Acidithiobacillus ferrooxidans ATCC 23270: one gene and its partner. The protein of the gene in region 2 interacts with the protein of the main gene of each other region in a pairwise test. Links are inferred from orthologs where the notes say so. Each region holds a gene or a part of one and is shown on either strand. Other genes may lie near its edges. The genes, in order: eno and rpe.

Region 1 (9,033 bases), 2.1 Mb from region 2 along the record:
GAACGGGACGGTTCGTCATGAGACTCTGTGGCTTCGAAGCAGGTCTGCAGCATCCATTCTTTCTGATGGCAGGCCCCTGCGCGATCGAGAGTGAATCCCTGGCGTTGCGCACGGCGGAAGATCTGCGCGATATCTGCGCACGCCTCGGTATCCCTTTTATTTATAAAAGTTCCTACGATAAAGCGAACCGTTCTTCGGGGCAGAGTTTCCGTGGGCCGGGTATGGACGAGGGACTGCGTATTCTCGAAAAGGTCCGCCGGGAAGTCGGGGTGCCGGTCGTTACGGATGTTCATGAAAAAGAGGACGTGTCTGCCGTGGCGGAGGTGGTCGATGTGCTGCAGACGCCCGCCTTCCTCTGCCGACAGACCGATTTCATTCAGGCCGTCGCTGCTGCCGGAAAGCCGGTCAACATCAAAAAAGGCCAGTTTCTTGCGCCCTGGGATATGCTGCACGTCGCCAGCAAGGCCAAGGCTACCGGCAATGAGCAGATCATGGTCTGCGAGCGCGGCGCCTCCTTCGGATACAACAACCTGGTATCGGATATGCGCTCCCTTGCGGTGATGCGTCAGACAGGATGCCCGGTGGTCTTTGATGCGACCCATTCCGTACAGCTCCCCGGTGGTCAGGGTGACCGGTCCGGAGGCCAGCGCGAATTTATCCCGGTGCTGGCGCGGGCCGCCGTGGCGGCGGGCGTGTCAGGGCTCTTCATGGAGACTCATCCGAATCCAGCGGATGCTTTGTCTGATGGTCCCAACGCCTGGCCGCTGGGACGTATGGAGGACCTGTTGCGCATTCTCCAGCACATTGATCATGTTGTAAAAAACCAGGATTTCCCTGAAAACTACCCTGAGGAGTTAGTATGAGTGCCATTGTCCGCATCCAAGCCCGTGAAGTTCTCGATTCGCGCGGCAATCCCACTGTGGAGGCCGAGGTCTATCTCGATAACGGCGGCATGGGCCGTGCGATCGTCCCTAGTGGCGCTTCCACCGGTGAGCGCGAGGCCGTGGAGTTGCGCGATGGTGGCCAGCGCTACGGCGGCAAAGGAGTGCGCAAGGCCGTTGAACACGTCAACGGCGAGATTCAGGATGCGCTTCTTGGCATGGAAGCCGAAGAGCAGGAGCATATTGATGCGGCTCTCTGTGCCTTGGATGGCACCGAAAATAAGGCACGCCTCGGCGCCAATGCGATCCTGAGCGTCTCATTGGCGACGGCCCATGCGGCTGCCCATGCGGCTGGCCAGCCCTTGTACCGCTACATCGGTGGCTTGGGCCCGCTGCAGTTGCCCGTTCCCATGATGAATGTCATCAATGGTGGTGCCCATGCCGATAACGACGTGGACATGCAGGAATTCATGCTGATCCCGGCGGGCGCGGAGTCGTTCTCTGAGGCTTTGCAGATGGGGGTGGAGGTGTTCCACAGCCTGAAAGCCGTGCTGCAATCGCGCGGACTGGCAACGACAGTCGGCGACGAGGGCGGCTTCGCTCCGAATCTGCCCTCCAACGAGGCTGCCCTGGAGCTGCTCATGGACGCCATCAACAAGGCGGGTTATCAGCCGGGTAAAGATATCTGGCTGGGCATGGACGTCGCTTCCAGTGAATTTTATCGGGATGGACGTTATCACTTGGCTAGCGAAAGGCGTGAACTCGATAGTGCCCAGTTCGTGGATTATCTGGCGGCGCTGGCTGATCGTTATCCACTGATCAGCATTGAAGATGGCATGGATCAGAATGACTGGGAAGGCTGGATCACTCTCACCGACCGCCTTGGTGACCGTTTGCAGTTGGTGGGTGATGATATTTTCGTAACGAATACGACGATCCTGCGTGAGGGCATCGAGCGCGGCGTCGCCAATAGCATCCTTATTAAACTGAATCAGATCGGTACGTTATCCGAAACCCTGGCGGCCATCGAGATGGCAAAAGTCCATAGTTATACGGCTATCGTGTCGCACCGATCCGGAGAGACCGAGGATACCACACTGGCCGATGTGGCCGTGGCTACGGGTTGTGGCCAGATTAAAACAGGCTCTTTGTCGCGCACGGATCGGGTGGCGAAATACAACCGCCTATTGCGTATCGAGGAAGATTTGGGGGATGCCGCCCGTTACCCCGGCCTTGCAACTTTTTATAATCTCGACTAAAAAGATATTTAATGGAATATTTGCTGGGCCATTAAATTTTCGAGGATTTTGCGGCATGGGTTACCGGGCGCGCGTAAAAAGCTGGATGGATACCGCCAAGGCAGAGCTGCGCCTTGTGGATTTCATGCTTTTAGCCGTGTTGTGTGCCCTGCAATATCCCCTTTGGTTTGGTGCAGGTAGCTGGTGGAATATGGCGGACCTGCACCAAAAACTGGAAATCAAGCAGGTGATTTTGAAGCAATTGGAAGCCCGCAATGACCTCCTGGCGGCGCAGGTGGCGAGCCTGCAAACGGGAAGCCGCGCCGTCGAAGAACTGGCTCGCCGCCATCTCGGGATGGTTGGCAAGGGAGAAGTGTTTGTCTGGGTGATACCCGCCAAAGGCGCCTTCGACGGCGCCCGGACCACCACTCAGGCGTCGTGAACTGCGTCGGGCGTTTTGCAGGTCCGGTGGTATAGCCGTCCGGTTATGCTCTGTCAGGCGCGATCAATGTAACTGCCATCCACCGTATTCACCCGAATTTTTTCACCCGCGTTCACAAACTGCGGCACCATCACCGTAATGCCGGTCTCCATCTGTGCGGATTTGTAGGAACCAGTAGCGGTTTGCCCCTTGATGGAAGGCTCGGCTTCACGCACCTCCAAAATAACCACAGGCGGCAATTCAACGCCGATAGGTCGTTCATTGTGGAGGTTGACCTGAATCTCGGTGTTGGGAAGGAGATAACCTGTTTGTCCTTCGAGCAGGTCCTCACTGAGGATGAGTTGCTCGAAGTTCTCATTATCCATGAAGACATACCCGGTGGCATCGGCATAGAGATACTGCATGGTACGGGGTTCGACGACGGCTTTCTCCATGGCTTCTCCCGAGCGGAAGCGTGTATTGGACTTGGTGCCTGTCTCGATATTTTTCATCTCGACCTGCACGAAGGCGCCGCCTTTGCCAGGCTTGACGAAATCGGTTTTGAGTACGCGCCAGAGCCCTTTTTCATATTCGAGAATATTGCCGGGGCGGATATCAAAGGCGGAAATCTTCATACTATAGTCCTTCTGGGCATTCCCTTTAGAGGGCGTGGATTGTACCCTAGAGGCATATTTCTGACCAGCCCGGTCCCTTGAGAGGTAATCATGTCCGATCCCCGTACCCAGCCCCTGGAGATTCGCCCCCTCATGATCAGCCGCGTCATGGAAGTCGACTGGGCCGACGGACATACCAGCCGCCTGACCTTTGAACACCTGCGGGTAGAATGCCCCTGCGCGGAGTGCAAAGGACACACGCCCGATCAGGCGCAGATCGTCACCGGCAAGGAGCATGTGAGCGTTGTGGAGGTGGTGCCGGTAGGCCATTACGCGGTGCAGTTGCATTTCAGTGATGGCCACAATACCGGGATTTTCACGTGGGAGTATCTGCGCAGGCTGGACGCTGAATGAGCACTGCGGGGATTGGACAGCTCTGAGATTTTATGGATTTTGAACGGGTAGAGCAGTTCGAGAACACTGACGGTGCCGTGGACAGAGCCTTCGTTCCCGGAGAGTTTCTGCGGACGTTGACCAGCCAGCCCGGTATTTATCAGATGTTCGGCCAGGGCAGTCGCCTGCTCTATGTGGGTAAAGCCCGCAATCTCCGGCGCCGCGTGAGCTCCTATTTTCAGAAGCAGCGCCATACGCCAAAAACGCTGGCGATGTTGGCGCAGGTAACGCGGGTGGAGGTGGTGGTCACCCACACAGAGACGGAAGCGCTGGTGCTGGAGGCGAATCTGATCAAGCGCCACCACCCGCCTTACAATATCCTGCTGCGCGATGACAAGAGTTACCCCTATCTGTTCATAGAAACCGGTCATGGCACGCCGCGCATGAGTTTGCACCGGGGGGCGCAGAAGGGCAAAGGGCACTACTTCGGTCCGTATCCGGCCGTTACTGCGTTACGCGAGAGTATGGTGCTATTACAGAAAGCCTTTCGATTGCGGACCTGTGAGGATCATACTTTTCACCACCGCAGCCGGGCTTGTTTGCAGTTCCAGATTCGTCGTTGCAGCGGCCCTTGTGTTGGGCATATCAGCGGGGAGGATTACGCGCGGGATGTGGCGGACACGATTCGCTTTCTGGAAGGAAAGAGCGACGAAGCGATTCGCAGTCTGGGGGAGCGTATGCAAGCGGCGGCTGAGCAACTGGATTTCGAGGAGGCAGCGCGACGCCGTGACCAGATCGCCGCGTTGTCCAAGATTCAGGAGCGTCAGTACGTGGCGCAGGCGGGTGGCGGCGATTTTGATGTGCTGGCGGCAGCACAAGAGAATGGACAGTGGGTGGTGTACGTCAGTTTTATCCGCAATGGACGGCAGTTGGGTGGGCGCTCCGTTTTTCCGCGGCATACCGAAGAAGTGCGTGCGCCGGACGTGCTCGCTGCCTTTCTCATGCAGTTCTACAGCGATAAAGAGGTGCCGGGGAATCTGCTGGTCAATGTGCTGCCGCGTTCACCGACCTCCCTGGCGGAGGCGCTGGGCAGCGAAGCCGGGCACAGGGTCATGATCGATCAGCCCCAGCGCGGTCCACGCAAGCGCTGGATGGCGTTAGCGCTGACCAACGCCATGGGGGCGTTGCGCCAGAGGACGCAGACGGCCGGCGCGGGACGGCGGCGCATGCTCCTGTTGCAGGAGCTCTTTCAACTCCCGGAGATACCGCAGCGAGTAGAGTGTTTTGACATCAGTCATACCCGAGGCGAGGTGGCTGTGGCATCTTGTGTGGTTTTCGGTGACGATGGGGCACTGAAGAACGAATACCGCCGCTTCAATATTCGCGATATCCGGGGCGGCGACGATTACGCGGCTATGGAGCAGGCCGTCCATCGCCGCTATGGGCGGCTGCAGAAAGAGGGCCTGGCCTTGCCGGAGATCGTCTTCATTGACGGTGGTGCCGGACAGGTGGCTCGTGCGCAGGCGGCTCTGGACGCATTGGAGATCGGTTGCATCCAGTTGTGCGGGGTGGCGAAGGGGACGACGCGGCGCCCAGGGCTGGAGATGCTGCATATCCCCGGGTGGGCGGTCCCGCGGCAATTGGACGACGATGATCCGGCACTGCTGGTAATTCAGGAAATCCGCGATGAAGCCCATCGTTTTGCCATTACCGGTCACCGCGCGCGCCGCGGCAAAGCACGGCAGGAATCCGATCTGGATGGCATCTCCGGGATCGGGCCGAAACGGCGGGTGGCGTTGTTACGCGCATTTGGCGGCTTACGCGGTATTCGTGACGCCGGTATGGAGGATTTGCAGCGCGTTGAGGGTATCCATCTGGAGCTCGCGCAGCGGATATATGATTTCTTTCACGTAGGACGTGCCTGATTGTGATAAAGCGGCTGCCCAATTTCCTGACCATTCTGCGCATCGGGTTGGTGCCTATTTTCGTGGCGCTCTTCTACTGGGGGGGCGACATGCGCACTTTCGGCGCCACCGGAGTTTTTGCGGTGGCGGCGATTACCGATTGGGCCGATGGCTACCTCGCCCGGCGTTATCAAGGGGTATCACCTTTCGGTACCTTTCTCGACCCGGTTGCGGATAAGATCATGGTGGCTACCGCACTGGTGCTCATTGCCTCCTCCGGAGAGATGCCGGCACTCCTGGCCGGTATCCTGATCAGCATCATCGTCGGCCGGGAAATTACCGTGTCAGCGTTGCGCGAGTGGATGGCCGAGGTGGGTGAGCGCAAAAAGGTGGCCGTCTCCTGGCTGGGTAAGGCGAAGGCGGCCACGCAGATGATTTCGATCCTGCTGCTGGTCTACGAGCGCCCGGTGCGGGGATTGTCCGCACGCACTCTGGGGACCGCTCTTCTGATCGTCGCGGCGGCGATGACACTCTGGAGTATGGTGGGCTACTTGCGCGCCGCCTGGCCCAGCCTGCAGGGCAATAGTGGGGCTCATCTTGACAGGGAGCGGTGACCCCGGTAACCTCTGTGGCCATGCGGGAATAGCTCAGTGGTAGAGCACAACCTTGCCAAGGTTGGGGTCGCGAGTTCGAGCCTCGTTTCCCGCTCCACAATCGAGGGAAAGCGTTCAGTCTTTCCCTTTTCTTTTAAGGCTGGGTGGCAGAATGGTCATGCAGCGGCCTGCAAAGCCGTGGAAGCCGGTTCGATTCCGGCCCCAGCCTCCAAACAAAACGTATCATCTGGTTTGTTCGGCATGGCTACAGGCTGTCAGATGTCATGCCCAGGACAGAAGACGTGAATCCGACCCCTCTGGAGAAAGTGGCGCCCATGGGAAATAGCAAGGAGGCGCTGCTGCTTCGCCTGCACCACACCCCGCTTTTTTCCGCATGGCCCAACGATATGATCGCGCCGCTGCTCGCCCAATCCCAGCCCCTGACTCTGGAGTCGGGAGAGATTCTCTTTGCCGAGGGATCGCCAGCCCGATCCTTCTATTTCCTGGCGGTAGGACGAATTAATCTGATTGCGGCAGCGGCCACGGGGCAGGAGAAAATTGTCGAAATCATCCAGCCCGATGATCTTTTCGCCGAGGCGGTGGCCTTTCTCGGGGGGCGCTATCCGGTGACGGCGCAGGCCGATGCCACGACCACGGTACTGGAGATCCCGCTGGACCTTTTTGTCGCGACTCTGGAGCAGCGGCCATTGTTGATGCGCCAGATGCTGGCGCGCCTCAGTATGCGCCTGCATTTTCTGGTCAAGGAGCTGCGCCATCTGAGTGTGGAGTCGGCGGAGCAGCGCTTGGCCAGCTATCTGCTGGAGTTGTGTCCGGTAGTCAATAGCCCCGCTGCCATTGAGCTCCCCGCCAAGAAAGCGGCGGTCGCGGCGCGTTTGGGCTTGACGCCGGAAACGCTGTCGCGGGTGTTGTCCAGAATGCGTAAGGCAGGACTCATAGAAGTGGAACAACGGACGATCAGCATTCCCGACCCTCTTGCCTTACGGCGCTGGGCCGGCGGGCGCTGAGGCGATGGCATTCGCGTCCTTTCAGTGTTCAGGCCGCATCGGGGGGCGATTTCACCAAGGTCTGTAAAAAATCGCGGAGCACCAACGCGCCGTTGTGTTCCTGGTCGTGGGCTGCATACAGCAGAATCAGGGGCGAACCAGCGGCCTGGGTCAGGAGCGCGCGGGCAGTCTCCTGTTGCTCCGCCAGTTCCGCCAGATAACGTTTGCGGAATTCATCCCAGCGTACCGGATCATGGGCGAACCACTGACGCAGGGCGGTGCTGGGAGTGAGATCTTTGGGCCAGGCGTCCAGCGGGAGGTCGGCCTTGCGCAAGCCGCGGGGCCAGAGGCGCTCCGCCAGGACGTGATATCCTGCGGGGAGGGGATGCGCGTAAACGCGCCAGGTGGTGATGGCAATGCGCTGAGCGTGGTCCGGAGTCATTTTATGTCCCTGCCCGTTCATTCGGGTCGCCTTCCTTCTGCTTTCACCAGTCTCCTATTCGCCCGCGCAATTCCTGGAGATGCACCACGGCTTTTTGCGCGATCAGGCTGCGGGCTGTCTTTACCTGGTCCCAGACGTTCCAGAGGAGTATGCCGTGGATCTGGTCATCCCGCAGATAGTACACTACGGCCTTGTCTCCGCCCGGCGAAATATCCGTATAGCAGTCCATGTCACTGCGGCATTCCCCGACGGCCTCGAAGCCGAATTCATAGATGTCGCTGTAGAACATGGATTGATGCTGAAAATGCACCTCTTTTCCGGCCATGCTAGAACCTGCGGCACGCCCGGTGGCTTCGGCATTATCCCAATGCTCCAGACGCAGAGGTGTGCCCCATACCGGATCCGGATAGGTGGCGAGGTCACCGGAAACCCATATCCGAGGGTCGCTGCTGCGCATCCCATCGTCCACGCGGACCCCGCCGGGTGCCATCACCAGACCTGCGGCCTCCGCCAGGGCGGTCAGGGACAGCATGCCGATGCCATAGGTGATCCAGTCGCAGGAAATCTCCGCGCCGTCCGCGAAGCGGGATATGAGCTGGCCGGATTCGCTACGCAAGTCCTTGAAATGATGCTCGACATGGAGCTGGACGCCAGCCTCGCGATAGCGGGCGCTGACCTGCTCCATCAAAGGGGGTGGCAGGACGTGTGCCAACGGGCCTTTCCCGGACACGCAGTAGTGTACCGCAAGACCGGGCTGCAAAGAGAGCGCCACGGCCAGCTCCGCGCCGAGAAAACCACCGCCGATCACCAACACGGTTCCACCCTCGGTCGCCCGCGTGTGCAAGCGCCGGTAATCCGCCAGCGAGCGTAAGGAAAATACTCTGTTTTCCAGGCCTGGCGGGGTGGGCAGCGGGCGGGGCTGTCCACCGGTGGCGAGCAGCAGTTTCTCATAGAAGAAGGTTTTTCCCGCCTTGGTTCCCACTACGCATCTCTCCGGATCGAGGTTAATGACCGGATCTCCCAAAGCCAATGTGACACCCAGGGTTTCCCAGTCGGCCGGGCGCTTCAGGGTAATCTCTTCCTCTTTGTCTTTACCCAGCCATAAACCTTTGGAGAGAGGGGGGCGCTGATAGGGCGGGTCACTTTCTGCGCCCAGCATCAGCAGACTGCCCTGAGGGTCTTGCTTGCGGATGGCACTCGCCGCACTGGCGGCCGCGGCCCCCGCACCGACTATCAGATAGGTATAACGTTTCATGCGATTCCCCTTGAGGTAGCTCAGAAGGATGCGTTACATGATTATAGCCGGTATGCGTAAAAAGTTTTCTGTTTAGGGCAATCATCCATTAGGTGCAAAAGCATCGAAGTGAATATGGTCATGCCGCACGTCATGGGAGAGCAGCAGGTCGATGGCGGCTTCTATCATGCCGGGGCTACCGCACAAATATACTTCATGATCCTTCCAGTGGCCGCTGGCGGCAACCGTGGGCAGGAGCCGGTGGGCGCCGGTCCAAGAGGCATCCTGCCTGTCGGAAAGTGTCGATGT
Region 2 (9,032 bases):
TTCATTCTAAAACGTTGAGGAGTTCACATTATGGCACTGCGTATTGGTATTAACGGCTATGGGCGTATCGGACGGAACATCCTGCGGGCCGTCTATGAGGCGGACCGCACCGCCGAAGTTCAGATTGTCGCGGTCAATGACCTGGGCAGCCCCGAAACCAACGCCCACCTGACACAGTATGATTCCGTGCATGGCAGATTTCCTTTCCCGGTGAACGTTGACGACGGCGACATGCTGATCGGCGACGACCGGGTCAAGGTGCTTGCCGAACGCGATCCTTCCAAGCTGCCCTGGGGCGATCTGGGCGTGGACGTGGTGCTGGAGTGCACCGGCTTCTTTGCCTCCCGCGAAAAGGCGGCCCTGCACCTCAAGGGCGGCGCCAAGAAAGTGCTGATCTCCGCACCGGCAAAAGATGCGGTCGACCTCACCGTCGTCTACGGCGTCAACCACCAGTTGCTCGACCCCGCCAAGCACCACATCGTCTCCAACGGCTCCTGCACCACCAACTGCCTCGCACCCCTGGCCAAGACCCTTAATGATCTCGCCGGCATCGAGGCGGGGACCATGAACACCATCCACTCCATGACCAATGATCAGCGCATCATCGATGTCTATCACGAAGACCTGCGCCGTGCCCGCGCTGCCGGCATGAGCATGATCCCCACCAGCACTGGTGCCGCCAAGGCCATCGGCCTGGTACTGCCGGAGCTGGCAGGCAAGCTGGACGGCTTCGCTATCCGCGTGCCCACGCATAACGTCTCCCTCGTTGACCTCACCTGTATCGTCAACAAGGAGGTCTCCGTCGATGAAATCCACGCCGCCATGAAAGCAGCCAGCCAAGGCGCGCTCAAGGGTGTCTACGGCTACAACGACAAGCCTCTGGTCTCCATCGACTTCAACCACAATCCGCACTCCTCCACCTATGAGTCCTCACTGACCAAGGTCAAGGGCAAGCTGGTCAAGGTCTGCTCCTGGTACGACAACGAGTGGGGTTTCTCCAATCGTATGGTGGATACCGCCCTCGCCATGATGGGTCAGGCCCGCTGAGGAGGAATCTGACCATGAATGTCCTGCGTATGATGGATGTGCCATTAAAGGGCAAACGGGTGCTGATTCGTGAGGACCTCAACGTCCCCATGAATGATGCGGGGGCTATCACCGATGACACCCGCATCCGCGCCAGCCTGCCCACCATTCGCGCCGCGCTGGCCAGCGGCGCACGGGTGATGCTGATGTCCCATCTGGGGCGTCCCAAGGAAGGCGTTTTCGACGAAAAGGCCAGCCTCGCTCCGGTCGCCGCCCACCTCAGCCAGTTGCTGGGCCGCGATGTGCCGTTGGTACGGGACTGGCTGGATGCCGGTAAGGATCGCCTTGCGCAGCTTCAGGATGGCGATGTCGTCGTGCTGGAAAACGTGCGTTTCAATACTGGCGAAAGCAAGGACGACGAGGCGCTGTCCAAAAAGATGGCTGCCCTCTGTGACGTGTTTGTGATGGACGCCTTCGGTACCGCCCATCGCGCCCAGGCCAGCACCCACGGGGTCGGCAAGTTCGCTCCCGTCGCCTGCGCCGGTCCGCTGCTGGTCAATGAGCTGGACGCGCTGGGCAAGGCCCTGCAGAACCCCCGGCGTCCTCTGGTCGCCATTGTCGCCGGGTCCAAGGTGTCCACCAAGCTGACCATCCTGAAGTCCCTGGCAGACAAGGTGGATCAACTGGTGGTGGGTGGTGGCATCGCCAACACCTTCATCCTCGCCGCAGGTCATTCTGTCGGCAAATCCCTCTGTGAAGCGGATCTGGTGCCTGATGCCCAAGCCATCATCGCCGCAGCCAGGGCCAAGGGCGGCGATGTCCCGCTGCCCAGCGACGTGGTGGTCGCCAAGGCATTTTCCGAGACGGCCCCGGCGCGAACCTGCAGGGTGGATGATATCGCTGCCGATGACATGGTGCTCGATATCGGTCCCGACACCGCCAAAACGCTGGGCGATATCCTGCGCAAGGCGGGTACCATCGTCTGGAATGGCCCGGTGGGCGTATTTGAGTTTGACGCCTTCGCCGGCGGCACCGAGGCCATTGCTCGGGCGGTGGCGGAAAGCAGCGCCTTTTCCATTGCCGGGGGGGGGGACACCATTGCGGCGATCAACAAATTCCATATCGAAGATAAGGTCTCCTACATCAGTACGGGTGGGGGTGCCTTTCTGGAATTTCTCGAAGGCAAGACCCTGCCCGCCGTAGCCATGCTGGAAGAACGTGCACGAGGTACACACACTTGATACGCCGGACGAAGATCGTCGCAACCCTGGGTCCCGCCAGTTCTGATGTGCGGGTCATCGATCGTCTGATCGAGGCGGGTGTTGATGTCGTTCGCCTCAACTTCTCCCATGGCGCGGCAGAGGATCACGTCAAGCGTGCGGAGATGGTCCGGGAAAGGGCGCGCGCTCACGGCCGGGCTGTCGGGGTGCTGGCCGATCTGCAGGGACCCAAAATCCGCATCGGCAAATTTGCCGAAGGCAAGATCCATATCCGGGAAGGCGAGCCTTTTATTCTCGATGCCACGTGCGCCATTGGCGATCAGACGCGGGTTGGCGTGACCTACCCGCAACTGGTCAATGATGTGGATCGGGGGGCAACCCTGCTGCTCAATGACGGCATGATCGTGCTCTGGGTGGAAAAGGTGCAGGGCCCCGAAATTCACACCCGGGTGGTGCAGGGTGGTGAACTCTCCAACAGCAAGGGCATCAACCGGGCGGGTGGTGGCCTGACGGCGCCGGCGCTGACAGATAAGGACCGGGCGGATATCATCACCGCGGCGCGCCTCGAGGCCGACTATCTGGCGGTCTCTTTTCCGCGCAGCGCCGCCGATATGGAAGAAGCGCGTCGTCTCTTCCGCGAAGCGGGTGGTCACGGCGCCCTGGTTGCCAAAATCGAGCGGGCCGAGGCGGTAGAGGCCATCGAAGAGATTCTGGCGGTGTCCGAGGCCGTCATGGTGGCGCGGGGCGATCTCGGCGTTGAGATCGGCGATGCGGCGGTGCCTCCGGTGCAGAAGCGGATTATCGCCTTGGCGCAGAAGTACAACTGTCTGACGATCACGGCGACGCAGATGATGGAGTCCATGATTCACCAGCCGATTCCTACCCGCGCCGAAGTTTCCGATGTGGCCAATGCGGTCCTCGACGGTACGGATGCGGTGATGCTGTCCGCCGAAACGGCGAGCGGAGCCTTTCCGGTAGAGGCGGTCGCCGCCATGGACCGTACCTGTCGCGAAGCCGAGCGCCAGGCGCCGCTCACCGGTACCGTGCAGATCATCGACCGGCCGCTGGAACGCATGGACGAAACCATCGCGGCGGCAGCGATTCTGGCCACCATGCGCGCGCCCATCGTGGCCATCGCGGCTTTTACCGAGAGCGGTTCCACGGCCCTGTGGCTGTCCCGTGCCAATCCCCGGGTGCCCATCTACGCGCTGACTCCCCAGGTCTATACCCGGCGCAAGGTGACTTTGTATCGCGGTGTCCACCCGGTCAATTTCCCCCAGAGTCGCCATGATGACCCCCTGCAGGTGATGCATGCGGCCGAGGATGAACTGCGGCGGCGCGGCGTCGTTCGCGACGGAGATTTGATCCTCATCACCATCGGTGAGCCCATGGGCGCTCCGGGTGGCACCAATACCCTCAAGCTGGTGCGGGTCGGCGATGTCACGCACCGCGCCTGAGTCTGGCCAATCCCGACCGTTCCGGGGCCCGGCTTGCGGTTTGGGGGGCTCCTCTATACGATTGCTCAAGACCCAATCCATTTTTATTCACATTTAGGAGAAGTGTTATGGCCCTGGTTTCATTGCGTCAGTTGTTGGATCATGCCGCAGAACACAGCTACGGCATCCCCGCCTTTAACGTCAACAACCTGGAGCAGGTGCGCGCGATCATGGAAGCGGCAGCTGCCGCCGACGCGCCGGTCATCCTTCAGGCGTCTGCCGGCGCCCGCAAGTATGCCGGCGAACCCTTTCTGCGCCATCTGATTCTGGCCGCCATCGAAGAGTATCCCGACATCCCCGTCGTCCTGCATCAGGATCACGGCGCGAGCCCGGCGGTTTGCATCCAGGCCATCCGCTCCGGCTTCTCCAGCGTGATGATGGACGGTTCTCTGCTGGAGGACGCCAAGACCCCCGCCAGCTATGATTACAACGCCACTGTGACCGGCAGGGTCGTGGAGATGTCCCACGCCGTCGGTGTGACCGTCGAGGGCGAACTGGGCTGCCTCGGCTCCCTGGAAACCGGCATGGCGGGCGAAGAGGACGGTGTCGGTGCCGAGGGCTGTCTGAGCCATGACCAGATGCTGACCGATCCCGAAGAAGCGGCCCGATTCGTGAAAGCCACCAAAGTGGACGCCCTGGCGATCGCCATCGGCACCAGCCACGGCGCTTACAAGTTCACCCGGCCGCCGACCGGCAAGGTCCTGCGTATCGACCGGATCAAGGAAATTCACGCCCGCATCCCGGATACCCATCTGGTCATGCATGGCTCCAGCTCGGTGCCGCAGGACTGGCTGAAGATCATCCACGAATTCGGTGGCGACATCGGCGAAACCTACGGTGTGCCGGTAGAGGAAATTCAGGAAGGCATCAAGTACGGCGTGCGCAAGGTCAATATCGATACCGATCTGCGTCTGGCGGCAACCGGCGCGGTGCGTCAGAGTCTGGCCAAAAATCCCAAGAACTTTGATCCTCGCAAGTTCCTGACCGCCTCCCTCGATGCCATGCGCGATATCTGCCGTCAGCGTTATGAGGCCTTCGGTAGCGCCGGGCAGGCCAGCAAGATCAAGGCCATCCCGCTGGATACCATGTTCAGGCGTTACAGCAAGGGTGAACTCGACCCCCGCGTCACCGGCGTCTAAATAACGCTACCTACCGGTCGACTGGCGAGGGCGCATGGCGCTCTCGCCCTGTTTTGGAGGCAAAATGACCCAGTTCAAGATTTCCCCCTCCATCCTTTCGGCGGATTTTGCCCGTCTGGGTGAGGAAGTGCGCGCCGTCGATGAGGCGGGTGCCGACTATATCCATATCGACGTCATGGACAACCATTTCGTCCCCAATCTGACCATCGGACCGCTGGTGGCGGCCGCCATCAAGCCCCACACCCAAAAGCCGCTGGATGTCCACCTCATGATCTCACCGGTGGACAGCATCATTCCCGATTTCGCCAAGGCCGGCGCCGATATCATTACCGTGCATCCCGAAGCGACGATCCATCTGGACCGTACTATTCAGTTGATCCACAGCCTGGGCTGTAAGGCTGGCGTTTCCCTCAATCCTTCCACGCCCCTCGATGTGCTGGACTATGTCCTGGAGAGTCTTGACCTGGTGCTGGTGATGAGCGTCAACCCCGGTTTCGGCGGGCAGAGCTTTATCGAGTACACCCTGCGCAAGATCGAGGCGATCCGCAAGCGCATCGAGGCGACCGGCAAGGCTATCGAACTGGAAGTGGATGGTGGCGTCAAGGTGGACAATGTGCGGCGGGTCGCCGATGCCGGCGCCGATGTCTTCGTGGCGGGCAGCGCCATCTATAACACCCCCGACTACGCCGCGACCATTGCCGCTTTCCGCAAAGCCCTGGCGGGCTGAATCATGGCAACGCTGAATGCCGGCACGCGGTTTACCGCGCGCGTCGTCCTGCTCGATCTGGATGGCACGCTGGTAGATACCGCGCCGGACCTGGCTGGCGCGGCCAACCATGTGCTGCAAAAACTCGGGCGTGCGCCCGCCGAAATGCCGGTCATTCGTGGCTTCATCGGTAACGGTGTCCGTGAACTGATGCGTCGCGCGCTGGCGATCCACAGCGATCCCAGCGAAGTGGAACTGGATGCGGCCATGGTCGATTTCAGCAAGTACTACGGAGAGCATCTGCTGGATCATAGCGTGATCTACCCGGGCGTGCGCAGAACGCTGGAGACCTTGCAGGCTCAGGGCCGGGAACTGGTATGTATCACCAACAAGACCGCCGCCTTCACCGTGCCGCTGCTCCAGCGACTGGACCTCTACGATTTTTTCGGCCTGATCTTGTCGGGCGACAGCCTGCCACGGAAAAAGCCCGACCCGTTACCCCTGACCCATACGGCTGAACACTTTCATCAGCCGGTGGAGAACTGCCTGCTGGTCGGCGATTCACGTAACGACGCTGAGGCGGCGCGGGCGGCGGGTATGCCCGTTGCCTGCGTGACCTACGGTTATAACGGCGATGAGCCCGTCCATTGCCTGGAGCCCGATGCGGTGCTGGACAACATGAGCGAATTATTGGATATTCTGGCGTAGCGTTGCGAGGGGTCAGAAGCACCATGCGGAAAACACTGCGGTGGGAGAGACGATGGCGTTGCTGCTGAAAGGCAGTGACTTCCTTATCTATCGCTCTAACGAGGTGATCCGTGATTCCAAAAGCAACCTTTGAGGCTTTGGCGCGCCAGGGCTACAACCGTATACCCCTTTCCCGTGAGGTCATCGCCGACCTCGATACTCCCTTGTCGGCCTATCTCAAGCTGGTCGATGGTCCCTATGCCTACCTGCTGGAGTCTGTGCAGGGCGGCGAGAAATGGGGCCGTTATTCCATCATCGGTCTTCCGGCACAGCAGATATTGCGAGTCACCCAGGGTGTTGTCACTGTTCATGTGGATGGCGTCGAGACCGAGCGAGCGACCCCGGCGGACCCCCTGGAATGGATCAGCGTCTTCCGCAGACGCTTCCGTGTGGCACCACTGGAAAATGCCGATGAGCGCTTCAGCGGTGGCTTGGTGGGCTATTTCGGCTACGACATCGTCCGCAGCATCGAACCCCGCCTCGCCCGCAGCACGCCCTTGCCCGACCCGCTGGGGTTGCCGGAAATACAATTGCTGGTGGCCGACGAACTGCTGATCTTCGATAACCTGCGCGGGACCCTCCGCCTGCTGGTGCATGCCGACCCCGCCCAACCCGAAGCCTGGGAGCGTGGCGCCGCCCGCCTGCGGGAGCTCCAGCAGCGGCTGCGCGAGTCGGTACCGCCATCCTCACCGCCGGTGAGCACCCGACACGTCCGCGAGGAAGATTTCACCGCCAGCTTCAGTCGTGAGGGGTATATGGCGGCGGTGCGCACCATCAAGGCATATATCGGCGCTGGCGACGTCATGCAGGTGGTGCCCTCCCAACGCCTGTCCACTCCGCTGACCGCGCACCCGCTGGATCTCTATCGCGCCCTGCGTGGCATCAACCCTTCTCCCTACATGTTTTATGTGGACCTGGGTGATACCCATCTGGTGGGCTCCTCGCCGGAGATACTGGTGCGCGTCGAAGAGGATCAGGTCACGGTGCGCCCCATCGCCGGCACCCGTCCGCGCGGCAAGACTCCCGCCGAAGATGAGGCGCTGGAGCAGGAGCTTCTCGCCGACCCCAAGGAGCGCGCCGAACACCTCATGCTCATCGACCTGGCGCGCAACGATGTGGGGCGTATCGCCGACACCGGTTCGGTGCGGTTGACCGATTCGTTCGGTATCGAACGCTACTCCCATGTCATGCACATCGTCTCGCAGGTAACAGGACGATTGCGCCCGGAACTGGACGCCATGGATGCTTTGCGAGCGACCTTTCCGGCCGGGACGGTTTCCGGTGCGCCCAAGATTCGCGCCATGGAAATCATCCGCGAGGTGGAGCCGGTAGCGCGCGGCGTCTATGCCGGAGCGGTGGGCTACTGGGGCTGGAATGGCAATATGGACACCTGCATCGCCATTCGCACCGCGGTCATCAAGGATGGCATGCTGCATATCCAGGCGGGCGGCGGCATTGTCGCCGACTCGGAACCCGCGGCGGAGTGGGAAGAAACCATGAACAAACGCCGTGCCATGTTCCGCGCCGTAGCACTGGCCGAAAACGGCCTCGACCCCGAAGGGAGGGCAGATCATGCTGCTCATGATTGATAACTACGACAGCTTCACCTACAACCTGGTGCAATACTTCGGCGAACTGGGGGCGGAAGTGCGGGTCGAGCGCAATGATTCCATCGACGTGGCGGCTATCGAACAACTGGCTCCCAGCCGCATCTGCATTTCGCCCGGCCCCTGTACGCCCAACGAAGCGGGCATTTCTCTGGAGGTCATTCGTCATTTCGCCGGAAAAATCCCGCTGCTCGGCGTTTGTCTCGGGCATCAGGCCATCGGTCAGGCTTTCGGCGGCAAAGTCGTCCGTGCCGACAAAGTGATGCATGGCAAGACCTCACCCATTTTCCATGACGGCAAAGGACTCTTCCGCGACTTACCCGACCCTTTTGCCGCCACCCGTTATCACTCCCTGATCGTCGAGCGCGCCTCTCTGCCGGATACGCTGGAGGTGACGGCCTGGACCGCGGCAGGAGAAATCATGGGCTTGCGCCACCGTACCCTGGATGTGGAGGGCGTGCAGTTTCACCCCGAGTCCATTCTCAGCGAACATGGCAAGACCTTGCTGCAACACTTTCTGCAAGGGGGCGCGCGATGATCGTCCGGGACATACTGGAGCAAATCGTGGCGGGGCAGGACTTGTCGCGCAAAGAGACGGAAACGGTCTTCGCCGCTATCATGGCCGGAGCATGGACTCCCGCGCAGATCGGTGCTCTGCTCATGGGACTCCGCATGAAGGGGCAGCGGGTCGAGGAACTGGTGGGCGCCACCCAGGCTTTGCGCGCCTGTATGACGCGGGTAGAAGTCTCTACCGATCACCTGCTGGATACCTGCGGTACCGGCGGTGACGCACTGAGCACCTTCAACATATCGACGGTGTCTGCGGTGGTGGCGGCGGCCGGCGGGGCGCGGGTGGCCAAACACGGCAACCGTTCCATGGTCAGCCGCAGCGGCAGCGCTGACGTGCTGGAAGCCGCGGGTCTGCGCATGGACATGAGCCCCGCAGAAGTCGCCGACAGTATCGAGCGCATCGGTATCGGTTTTCTATTCGCGCCGGCGCACCATGGCGCCATGCGTTATGCCGTTGGTCCGCGCAAGGAGCTCGCCATCCGTTCGTTGTTCAACCTCATGGGACCACTGAGCAACCCGGC

Evidence for each region.
Region 1: the proteins of rpe (region 2) and eno interact in binary tests that used the Escherichia coli proteins (3 or more experiments, as listed by UniProt). The link is inferred for Acidithiobacillus ferrooxidans ATCC 23270 from one-to-one orthologs.

The regions. Positions count from the first base shown.
Region 1 is NC_011761.1:775,313-784,345, forward strand. Bases 1-2,999 are described here. They hold eno (phosphopyruvate hydratase), read left to right. Parts: upstream 1-859; coding sequence 860-2,140; downstream 2,141-2,999. Other genes in these bases: AFE_RS03965 (CTP synthase), read left to right, coding at 1-21; kdsA (3-deoxy-8-phosphooctulonate synthase), read left to right, coding at 18-863; AFE_RS03980 (FtsB family cell division protein), read left to right, coding at 2,196-2,561; efp (elongation factor P), read right to left, coding at 2,615-2,999. Outside these bases: more of efp, read right to left, coding at 3,000-3,175; AFE_RS03990 (gamma-butyrobetaine hydroxylase-like domain-containing protein), read left to right, coding at 3,266-3,568; excinuclease ABC subunit UvrC, read left to right, coding at 3,601-5,472; pgsA (CDP-diacylglycerol--glycerol-3-phosphate 3-phosphatidyltransferase), read left to right, coding at 5,475-6,065; AFE_RS04015 (Crp/Fnr family transcriptional regulator), read left to right, coding at 6,329-7,069; AFE_RS04020 (DUF488 domain-containing protein), read right to left, coding at 7,098-7,490; AFE_RS04025 (NAD(P)/FAD-dependent oxidoreductase), read right to left, coding at 7,534-8,745; AFE_RS04030 (2Fe-2S iron-sulfur cluster-binding protein), read right to left, coding at 8,827-9,033. UniProt on the Escherichia coli protein: Catalyzes the reversible conversion of 2-phosphoglycerate (2-PG) into phosphoenolpyruvate (PEP). It is essential for the degradation of carbohydrates via glycolysis.
Region 2 is NC_011761.1:2,919,696-2,928,727, reverse strand. The notes cover bases 3,779-6,776. They hold rpe (ribulose-phosphate 3-epimerase), read left to right. Parts: upstream 3,779-4,945; coding sequence 4,946-5,608; downstream 5,609-6,776. Other genes in these bases: trpE (anthranilate synthase component I), read left to right, coding at 6,406-6,776; AFE_RS14875 (phosphoglycolate phosphatase), read left to right, coding at 5,612-6,295; fba (class II fructose-bisphosphate aldolase), read left to right, coding at 3,811-4,881. In the rest of the region: gap (type I glyceraldehyde-3-phosphate dehydrogenase), read left to right, coding at 31-1,047; AFE_RS14895 (phosphoglycerate kinase), read left to right, coding at 1,062-2,267; pyk (pyruvate kinase), read left to right, coding at 2,264-3,703; more of trpE, read left to right, coding at 6,777-7,923; AFE_RS14865 (anthranilate synthase component II), read left to right, coding at 7,907-8,479; trpD (anthranilate phosphoribosyltransferase), read left to right, coding at 8,476-9,032. UniProt on the Escherichia coli protein: Catalyzes the reversible epimerization of D-ribulose 5-phosphate to D-xylulose 5-phosphate.